Regions from separate parts of the Streptomyces sp. NBC_00341 genome, predicted to be linked through region 2. Evidence: riboswitches for the same ligand, from Rfam matches in the RefSeq annotation. Region 2 holds a riboswitch; the other holds the start of a gene.
The links. Region 2 has a riboswitch for glycine ahead of gcvT (glycine cleavage system aminomethyltransferase GcvT). Riboswitches for the same ligand answer to the same signal wherever they lie in the genome.
Positions count from the first base shown of each region.

Region 1: linked by a shared signal. The riboswitch ahead of gcvP (aminomethyl-transferring glycine dehydrogenase) and the one ahead of gcvT (glycine cleavage system aminomethyltransferase GcvT) in region 2 are both predicted to bind glycine.

Region 1 covers NZ_CP108002.1:1,186,522-1,191,761, reverse strand. Annotated here, with positions in the region: gene OG892_RS05205 (MerR family transcriptional regulator) at 1-312, shown strand, start outside; gene OG892_RS05200 (DNA polymerase IV) at 405-1,892, shown strand; gene OG892_RS05195 (PRC-barrel domain-containing protein) at 1,817-2,185, opposite strand; glycine riboswitch at 2,299-2,395, shown strand; gene gcvP (aminomethyl-transferring glycine dehydrogenase) at 2,589-5,240, shown strand, end outside.
Region 2 covers NZ_CP108002.1:6,355,659-6,360,898, forward strand. Annotated here, with positions in the region: gene glyA (serine hydroxymethyltransferase) at 1-647, opposite strand, end outside; gene gcvH (glycine cleavage system protein GcvH) at 668-1,045, opposite strand; gene gcvT (glycine cleavage system aminomethyltransferase GcvT) at 1,138-2,262, opposite strand; glycine riboswitch at 2,404-2,496, opposite strand; gene OG892_RS28745 (AAA family ATPase) at 2,653-3,333, shown strand; gene OG892_RS28750 (enhanced serine sensitivity protein SseB) at 3,373-4,143, shown strand; gene OG892_RS28755 (enhanced serine sensitivity protein SseB C-terminal domain-containing protein) at 4,311-5,117, shown strand.

The sequences.
Region 1 (5,240 bases), 5.2 Mb from region 2:
CTCGACACCGGGGTGGCCCTCCAGAACATCCGCACCACGGTCCAGCACCTGCGGGCCCGTGGGTTCCAGGACCTGGAGCGCATGACGCTGATGAGCGACGGAGCGACGGTCTACGAGTGCTCCTCGCCCGCCGAGGTCGTAGAGCTGCTCCAGGGGGGTCAGGGCGTCTTCGGTATCGCCGTGGGGGTGGTCTGGCGGGACGTGGACGTCGCGCTGTCACAGCTGCACGGGGAGCGGGTGGACACCGGCGAGACGCTGATCGGGAACAACCCCGCCGATGAGCTCGCCCGACGGCGCAACCGGGCCGGCTGACCCGGTGAGCCCCGGCCGGGCGCGGGACACCCCGGCCCGGCGGGCGGTCGCCGTCCGGCGATTGTCAGTGCCATGGGGCAGCATCGGTTGATGTGAGAGCCGCGCCGACCATCCTGCATCTGGACATGGATGCCTTCTACGCCTCTGCCGAGCAGGCGTCGAAGCCGAGTCTGCGCGGCAAACCGGTCGTGGTGGGCGGGCTGGGACCGCGCGGGGTCGTCGCCACCGCCTCGTACGAGGCCCGGCGTTTCGGGGTCCACTCGGCCATGCCGATGGCGCAGGCCAGACGGCTGGCGCCGAACGCCGCCTATCTGGTGCCGCGCTTCGCGCTGTACCGGACGGTGAGCGACCAGGTCATGGAGCTGCTGGGCCGGCTGTCGCCGCTGGTGGAGCCACTGAGCCTGGACGAGGCCTTCGTCGACCTGGAGGCGGGCGGCACCGCGGACGGCGCGGCTTCCGCGCTGGCCATCGGCGAGCAGCTGCGCGGGGCGATCGAGGCGGTCACCGGACTCAGTGGATCCGTCGGCCTGGCAGGCTCCAAGATGCTGGCCAAGATCGCCTCGGAGGAGGCGAAGCCCGACGGGATCATGCTGATAGAGCCGGGTACCGAGCGGGAGATGCTCGCGCCCATGCCGGTGCGCACCCTGCCCGGCGTCGGGCCGGCCACCGCGGACCATCTGCGGCGCGCCGGGATGACCACGGTGAACGACCTGGCAGAGGCGGGCGAGGCGGAGCTCGTACGGCTGCTGGGCAAGGCACACGGCAGCTCGCTGCACCGGATGGCCTCCGGCCACGACGACCGGCCGGTCGTGGCCGAGCGCGACGCGAAATCGGTCTCGGTCGAGGACACCTTCGACATGGACCTGCACGACCGGGTCCGGGTCAGGAGCGAGGTCGAGCGGCTCGCCGACCGATGTGTCCAGCGGCTGCGCGCGGCGGAGCGCTCGGGCAGGACCGTGGTGCTGAAGGTGCGCCGTTACGACTTCTCGACCCTGACCCGCTCCGAGACGCTGCGCGGGCCCACCGACGACCCCACGGTGGTCCGGGAGGCCGCGGCGCGGCTCCTGGAGTCCGTGGACACCACCGGGGGAGTGCGGCTGCTGGGAGTGGGCGTCACCGGGCTGGCCGACTACACCCAGGAGGACCTGTTCGCGCAGGCGGCCGACGAGCGCGCCGCGGCCGGGCTCGCCGCAGACCTTGCCGCCGCCGGGCAGGCCGGAGGTGCGGAGACCGGCGGGGACGCGGGAACGGACGAGGGCCGGCCGGAGCCGGGGGAGCCGGAACAGGAGAGCGCCGAGCAGCTCGCGGCCCGCCGCTGGCCGGCCGGACACGACGTGCGGCACGACGCCCACGGCCACGGCTGGGTGCAGGGCAGCGGGGTCGGCCGGGTCACGGTGCGCTTCGAGGAGCCGGAATCGGCGCCCGGCCGGGTGCGTACGTTCCGCATCGACGATCCGGCACTCCGGCCCGCCGATCCGCTGCCGCTCGTGCGGGACCCGGCCGACTACTCGTCCTGGCCGGCCAGCCTGCCGAAGTCCCGGTCAGGGGCGGTCTCCTCTGGCGGGGAGTCCAGACCGTAGTGCCGGTAGAGCTGGAGCTCCTGTTCCGGCGAGAGGTGCCGGCCGACCCCGAAGTCGGGTGCGTCCCTGATCAGGGTGCGGTCGAAGGGGACGCGAAGCACGTCCTTGACGAACTCGCTGGGCTCCAGCGGGACGAAGGCGTCCCGGCTGAACAGTCCGGTGCGCACCGCCGCCCACTCCGGCACACCGGTCGCGTCGTCGAGGTACACCTCGTCCACGGTTCCGATCTTGGTGCCCTCGCGGTCGAAGGCCTTGCGGCCGATCAGGCTGCGCGGATCGATGTCGGTCTGCACGGTCCCTCCCACTGGTCGCGGGTACTCCACAGGAACCACAGAAGTGCAGATCCGTGGGGTTGGCCACTCGAAAACTGCGCCGGGTACCCCGCTGGTAGGCTGGGGGCGGCTGCTTACCCCGTGCGGGAGAGTCCTCCGGAGCGAATCCGGAGGCGCCGAAGGAGCAAATCCTCCCCGGAATCTCTCAGGCCCCCGTACCGCACGGACGAGGTCACTCTGGAAAGCAGGGCGGGTTCCGCACGGCATGTGTGCCGAGTGGGTCCCTCCCTCACCGACGGTGAAAGCCGGTGCGCGCAGTGGCACCGGTGAAGCTCTCAGGTTGAGATGACAGAGGGGGAGGCCGTTCGGGCACCCCGCGCCGCGGTGCCCCTCGCAGGTCGTGACAGACCAGGAGGCCTCCACCATGACCCCCCGTCGCACTTCGCTCTCCCAGCTCGAACAGGGAATCCCGTTCGAGCAGCGTCATATCGGTCCCGACGCCGCGGCGCAGGCGAAGATGCTCGCCCAGGTCGGTTACGGCTCGCTCGACGAGCTGACCGCGGCCGCGGTGCCCGATGTCATCCGGAGCACCGAGGCGCTGCGGCTTCCGACGGCCCGCACCGAGGCCGAGGTGCTGGCCGAACTGCGGGCGCTCGCCGACCGCAACCAGGTGCTGGCCCCGATGATCGGGCTCGGCTACTACGGCACGTTCACCCCGCCGGTGATCCTGCGCAACGTGATGGAGAACCCCGCCTGGTACACGGCCTACACGCCGTACCAGCCGGAGATCTCCCAGGGCCGCCTCGAGGCCCTCCTGAACTTCCAGACGATGGTCGCGGATCTGACCGGGCTGCCCACCTCCGGTGCCTCGCTGCTCGACGAGGGCACCGCCGCCGCCGAGGCGATGGCGCTGGCCCGGCGCGTAGGCAAGGTGAAGAACGGCGTCTTCCTGGTCGACGCCGACGCCCTCCCGCAGACCGTCGCCGTGATCCGGACCCGCGCGGAACCGACCGGTGTCGAGGTCGTCGTCGCGGACCTGGCCGACGGCATCCCGGCGGAGATCGCCGAGCGCGGCGTCTTCGGCGTACTGCTGCAGTACCCGGGCGCCTCCGGTGCCGTGCGCGATCTGCGGCCCGTCATCGAGCGGTCCCACGAGCTGGGCGCGATCGTCACCGTCGCCGCCGACCTGCTGGCGCTCACCCTGCTCACCTCGCCCGGCGAACTGGGCGCGGACATCGCGGTGGGCACCACGCAGCGCTTCGGCGTGCCGATGGGCTTCGGCGGACCGCACGCCGGCTTCATGGCCGTGCGCGAGAAGTTCGCCCGTAGCCTGCCGGGCCGCCTCGTGGGCGTCTCCGTGGACGCCGACGGCAACAAGGCGTACCGGCTGGCCCTGCAGACCCGCGAGCAGCACATCCGCCGTGAGAAGGCCACCAGCAACATCTGCACCGCCCAGGTGCTCCTCGCCGTGATGGCCGGCATGTACGCCGTCTACCACGGCCCCGACGGGCTGCGGACGATCGCGCGGCGCACCCACCGTTACGCGGCGATCCTCGCGCAGGGCCTGCGGGCCGGCGGCGTCGAGGTCGTCACCGGCTCGCACTTTGACACGCTCACCGTCCGGGTGCCCGGCCGGGCCGCGGAGGTCGTGGCCGACGCCCGTGAGCGCGGCGTGAACCTGCGGCTCGTCGACGGCGATCTCGTCTCGCTCGCCTGTGACGAGACGACCACGCGTACGGAGATCGCGTCCGTCTGGGCGTCCTTCGGTGTCAGCGGTGACATCGAGGCGCTGGACGCCACGGCCGCCGACGCGCTGCCCGAGCAGCTGCTGCGCTCCGACGACGTGCTGACCCACCCGGTCTTCCACCAGCACCGCTCCGAGACCGCGATGCTGCGCTACCTCCGCAAGCTCGCCGACCGCGACTACGCGCTGGACCGCGGCATGATCCCGCTCGGCTCCTGCACCATGAAGCTGAACGCGACCGCAGAGATGGAGTCGATCACCTGGCCCGAGTTCGGCGCGCTGCACCCCTTCGCGCCGGCCGAGCAGGCCCAGGGCTTCCTGACGCTCATCCGTGAGCTGGAGGAGCGGCTGGCCGAGGTCACCGGTTACGACGCGGTGTCCATCCAGCCGAACGCCGGCTCGCAGGGCGAGTTCGCCGGGCTGCTGGCCGTCCGGGCGTACCACCGTGCCAACGGTGACGAGGGGCGGACCGTCTGCCTGATCCCGTCCTCCGCGCACGGCACCAACGCGGCCAGCGCGGTGATGGCCGGTATGCGGGTCGTCGTGGTGAAGACCGCCGACGACGGCGAGGTCGACATCCAGGACCTCCGCGCCAAGATCGAGCAGCACCGCGACGAGCTGGCCGTGCTCATGATCACCTACCCGTCGACGCACGGTGTCTTCGAGGAGCACGTCGCGGACATCTGCGCCGAGGTGCACGACGCGGGCGGTCAGGTGTACGTGGACGGCGCCAACCTCAACGCGCTGGTCGGCCTCGCCAAGCCGGGCCACTTCGGCGGCGACGTCTCGCACCTGAACCTGCACAAGACCTTCTGCATCCCGCACGGCGGCGGCGGCCCCGGCGTCGGCCCGGTCGGTGTGCGCGCGCACCTGGCGCCGTACCTGCCGAACCACCCGCTGCAGCCCGCCGCCGGTCCGGAGACCGGGGTCGGCCCGATCTCGGCCGCTCCGTGGGGCTCCGCGGGCATCCTGCCGATCTCGTGGGCGTACGTACGCCTGATGGGCGGGGAGGGTCTGAAGCGTGCGACGCAGGTCGCCGTACTCGCTGCGAACTACATCGCCAAGCGGCTGGAGCCGCACTACCCGATCCTCTACAACGGCCCGGCCGGGCTCGTCGCGCACGAGTGCATCGTGGATCTGCGGCCGATCTCCAAGGCGACCGGTGTCAGCATCGACGACGTGGCCAAGCGGCTCATCGACTACGGCTTCCACTCACCGACCATGTCGTTCCCGGTCGCGGGCACGCTGATGATCGAACCGACCGAGAGCGAGGACCTCGCGGAGGTGGACCGCTTCTGCGACACGATGATCGCCATTCGCGGCGAGATCGAG
Region 2 (5,240 bases):
GGGTTGGGGTGCAGGCCCGCGGCGACCAGACCGGCGAAGTGCGCCATGTCGACCATCAGGTACGCGCCGACCTCGTCCGCGACGCGGCGGAAGGCGGCGAAGTCCAGCTGGCGGGGGTAGGCGGACCAGCCGGCGACGATCAGCTTCGGCTTGGACTCCTTGGCGAGGCGCTCGACCTCGGCCATGTCCACGACACCGGTCTCGTCCACGTGGTACGGGACCACGTTGTAGAGCTTCCCGGAGAAGTTGATCTTCATGCCGTGGGTCAGGTGACCGCCGTGCGCCAGGTTCAGGCCCATGATCGTGTCGCCCGGCTTCAGCAGCGCGAACATCGCGGCGGCGTTGGCCTGTGCGCCGGAGTGCGGCTGCACGTTCGCGGCCTCGGCCCCGAAGAGCGCCTTGACGCGGTCGATGGCGATCTGCTCGATCACATCGACGTGCTCACAGCCACCGTAGTAGCGGCGGCCGGGGTAGCCCTCGGCGTACTTGTTGGTCAGGACGGAGCCCTGGGCCTCCATGACCGCGACCGGAGCGAAGTTCTCCGAGGCGATCATTTCGAGGGTGGACTGCTGACGGTGGAGCTCGGCGTCGACAGCGGCGGCGACGTCCGGGTCCAGCTCGTGGAGGGAGGAGTTGAGAAGCGACATCAGGTGGTCCCTTGGGGTCTTTAGTTGCCGGAGAACGCGGTGTACTCGTCGGCGGAGAGCAGATCGGCCGGCTCCTCCGTGACGCGCACCTTGAACAGCCAGCCGCCTTCGAACGGTGCGGAGTTCACCAGCGAGGGGTCCTCCACGACGTCCTGGTTCGCGGCCGTGACCTCGCCGGTCACCGGCGAGTACAGGTCGCTGACCGACTTGGTCGACTCCAGCTCGCCGCAGGTCTCGCCCGCGGTCACCGTGTCACCGACCTCCGGGAGCTGGGCGAAGACGACGTCACCGAGCGCGTTGGCCGCGTGCTCCGTGATGCCGACCGTGGCCACGCCGTCCTCGACGGCCGACAGCCACTCGTGCTCCTTGCTGTACCGCAGCTGCTGGGGGTTGCTCATGACCTGAATTCTCCTGTACGCGGGGGAGTGCTGATGAACGATGGTCTTACGGTGTGAGACGCGACTGCGTCACTTCTGGACGCGGGCGGCCGTTACTTCCGGCGCTTGTAGAACGGCAGCGCCACGACCTCGTACGGCTCGTGGCTGCCCCGGATGTCCACCGCGACGCCCTCGGTGCCGGGCGTGGCGTGCGCGGCGTCGACGTACGCCATGGCGATCGGCTTGCCGAGGGTGGGCGACGGGGCGCCGGAGGTGACCTCGCCGATGACCTGGCCGCCGGCGACGACGGGGAATCCGGCGCGCGGCACCCGGCGGCCCTCCGCGACCAGGCCGACGAGCTTGCGGGGCGGGGCGGTCTCGGCGCGCTCCGCGGCGGACTCCAGGGCCTTGCGGCCGACGAAGTCGCCCTCCTTCTCGAACTTCACGACCCGGCCGAGACCGGCGTCGAACGGAGTGAGGGAGGTGGTCAGCTCGTGCCCGTACAGCGGCATGCCCGCCTCCAGGCGCAGCGTGTCGCGGCAGGACAGCCCGCACGGGATCAGGCCGCGGGAGGCGCCGGCCTCGGTCAGCGCCCGCCACAGCTGCTCGGCGTGGCCGGGGGCGACGAACAGCTCGAAGCCGTCCTCGCCGGTGTAGCCGGTACGGGCGATCAGCGCGGGGACCCCGGCGACCGTGCCGGGCAGCCCGGCGTAGTACTTCAGCCCGTCCAGGTCCGCGTCGGTGACGGCGGCCAGGATGGCGGGGGACTCCGGCCCCTGGACGGCCAGCAGCGCGTACGCGTCGCGGTCGTCGCGCACCTCGGCGTCGAAGCCCCCGGCGCGGGCGGTCAGCGCGTCCAGCACGATCTGCGCGTTGCCCGCGTTGGCGACCACCAGATATTCGGGGGCCTCGGTCTCTTCCAGCCGGTACACGATCAGGTCGTCCAGGATGCCGCCGTCCTCGGCGCAGATCATCGTGTAGCGGGCCCGGCCCACCGAGACGGTGCCGATGTTGCCGACCAGTGCGAAGTTCAGCAGGTCCACGGCGGCCGGACCGGTGACGGTGATCTCGCCCATGTGGGAGAGGTCGAAGAGGCCGGCCTTCGTACGCACGGCGATGTGCTCGTCGCGCTCACTGGCGTACCGCAGGGGCATGTCCCAGCCCGCGAAGTCGGTCATGGTCGCGCCGAGCGAACGGTGCAGGGCATCGAGGGCGGTGAGACGGGGGGCGGTGCTCATGGATATGGCTCCCAGGGCATGACGACGAGGACGATCCCTCCCCATCTGTCATCGGAACCTGAGAGGTTCGCCGAGAGGCCCCTGAGGGGTTCGGCTTGCACCTTGGGTGGAGCCGCGGGGCGACTCGCTTTTCAGATCTGCCTCATCCACGCGGTACGGGGCCTGAGAGATTCAAGGGAGGATCTTGCTCCTTCGGCGCCCGGCCGGTGGCCGGAACTCTCCCGCGCGGATTCAAGCGGCCTTTATGCAGTTGGCCGGGTCATCATCGCACGCATCTGCGGTCAGTGGGGCGCCGGTACCCCACCGGATCCGGCGGGTCGCGCGCTTGTGCCGCATTACCTTTTCTTTACACTTCTTGGCAGGTGTGGGTCGGCCGACAGGGGGATGGCGATGACGTTGCAGCGGTACGCGACGACCGCGGGGGCCGCGCACGGCGCACTGCCCGCACAGCCGGGCGCGCCGGCCCGGGAGGCGTGCGGCCCGCGCGGACCCGTCGTCCGGGACCTGCGCGACCGGGCCGGGCACAGCCCGCGCGCCCTGCACTTCGTGGCCGGCGATGTGGTGGTGGTCTCCGGACTGCCGGGCAGCGGCAAATCGACCCTGATCGGGCGGACCGTGTCCGCCCACGTCATCGACTCCCAGGACACCAGGGACCGCTGGGCCGCCCTGCTGCCGCGTTCAGTCCCCTACGCCCTCTACCGCCCGCTCGTCCGCGTCGCCCACTACTGGGGGCTGTGGCGGGTGCTGCGCTCCGGCGTCTCCGTCGTCGTCCACGACTGCGGTACCCAGTCCTGGGTGCGCGGCTGGCTGGCGCGCGACGCCCGGCGGCGCGGCCGCGTCCTGCACCTCGTCCTGCTCGACGTCAGCCCGCAGACGGCGCGGGCCGGGCAGGTCGAGCGGGGGCGCGGCGTCTCCGGATACGCGTTCGCCCGGCACCGCAGGGCGCTGCGGAGGCTGCTGCGGGACACCGAGACGGGACTGCTGCCGCTCGGCTGCGTATCGGCGGTCCTGCTGGACCGCGAGGCGGCGGCGCTGCTGACCCGGATCACCTTCGCGGACGAAAGGCCCTAACCTCTTGCTGCACGAGACGGGGGCGAGAAAGGTAACGCAGTGGACACTCCGGCGCACGACCCCATCCACCCGCAGGGCGGATGGCCGGCCAATGAGCTAGAAGAAGTGCTGGGCGCCTCGCTCGGCAGCCCGGAGGCGGGCGGCCGGCTCGTGGAGGTGCTCGGGCGCAGCCACCTCTGGGTGCCCCTGCCCAACGGCGGCGGGCCGGACTCCACCGACCTGGACCTGCCCACGCTGGAGATCGACGGCGGGGTGTACGTCCCCGTGTTCAGCTCCGAGCAGCAGTTCCTCAGCTGTGTCGGCACCCATATGTCCTTCACCGTGGCGCCCGCCGTCGAGTTCGCCCGGGGACTGCCCCCGCAGCTCGGCCTGGCGGTGAATCCGGGCGGCGCCGTCGGCATGCCGCTCCCGCCGCCCGCCGTGGCCGAACTCTGCCGGGCCGGACGCAGTGTGCTCGACGGACCGGCCAGCGGTGGCCGGGTCCGGCTCTACGAGCCGGACTGGAAGGAGGAGCCCGTCGACTTCCTCGCCGCCGCCGCCGACGAGTTCGCCCGGAGCGGTGTCGTGCTCAGCGCCCGCAGGACCCTCGCCAGCATCGAGGGCGGCGACCCCGTCCTCTTCGTCGGCGTCGAGTTCTCGACCTGGGACGGCGCGGGGCGCAACGCCCCCATGGACGCGCTGGGCCTGGCGCTCGGCCGCGTCGAGCCGCCGTGGCCGGTCAACCTGGTCCTGCTCGACGTGGCGCAGGACCCGGTCGCCGACTGGATGCGTGCGCGGATCCGGCCGTTCTTCCAGCGCCCCGCCGAGTAGCGCGGCCCGGCCGCACCGGGGGGTGACGGCGGCGGACCATGGCGTCAAGTCGGTGTCATGACCGGCGCCTAAGCTGGTTTGATGGCTGGTGCCTCGGCACCGCGCCGCACCCGTGTGCCCCGGGAGCGGCAGGCCGACACAGTGGATCGAAGAGGGGCGGGACCAGGGTGAGTGCGTCAGGCACCGCGGCGGCCGGGCGGGTCGAGAACATGCTGCGCCAAGTGACGCCCGGTCGCTACGACGCGTACGAGGCTCTGCTCCAGGCCCTGGCGGCCGACCGGATCTGGATGCTGCTCTGGCACGGCCGGTCCGGTTCGCCCGACGCCCAGTACGGCAACATGGAGGTCGAGGGCCTCGGCTACGCCCCCTGTGTCACCTCCGCCCAGGAGCTGGCCGCCAGCGGCTGGCACCGGGCCCACGAGGTGGTGGGCGGCCGCGACATCGCCCGCGCGCTGTTCCCCGACCGCTGGGGCATCTGGCTCAATCCGCACGCCCCGGGCGGCGGCGTGGGCATCCCCTGGCTCGACCTCCGCCGGATCGCCACCGGCCTCGACCGGATGCCCGCCGGTCCGCTGCGGATCAGCGACCCCGCCCTAGAGACCCCGCAGTTCTACGCCCAGCTGACGCAGAACGCCCACCACACCCCGGCGGTCCGCTCGCTGCGCCGCGCCTGGGTGCAGCCCGCGCTCGGGGCGCCGTATCTCGCCATCGGACTCGATCTGTACGACACGGGCCAGCCTTCCGTCGACGCGGTGCGCGCGATGATGCAGCAGTCGATCGGCGCGGTCCCGGAGGGGCTGCCGGTCTCCACCGTCGCCATGTCCGACGAGTACGACCCCGTCGCGATGTGGCTGCGGGCCAACTCCCGTCCGTTCTACGACCGCGAGTCGCACGCCCCGGCCGGCCGCAGTGGCGTCGTCGCTCCCGGTTACGGCTACCCGCAGGCACCCGGACCGGCTCCGCACACCTACTAGTGCGCCCGCCGGAGCGGACAAAGGTATCTCCGGCGGACAAGGTGACCCTCCCGGTCACCCAAATCGCCACGCAATAACGCCTGTTGGGCGGCATGTCCGTTCTGGTGGATTAGCGGGCGAGTG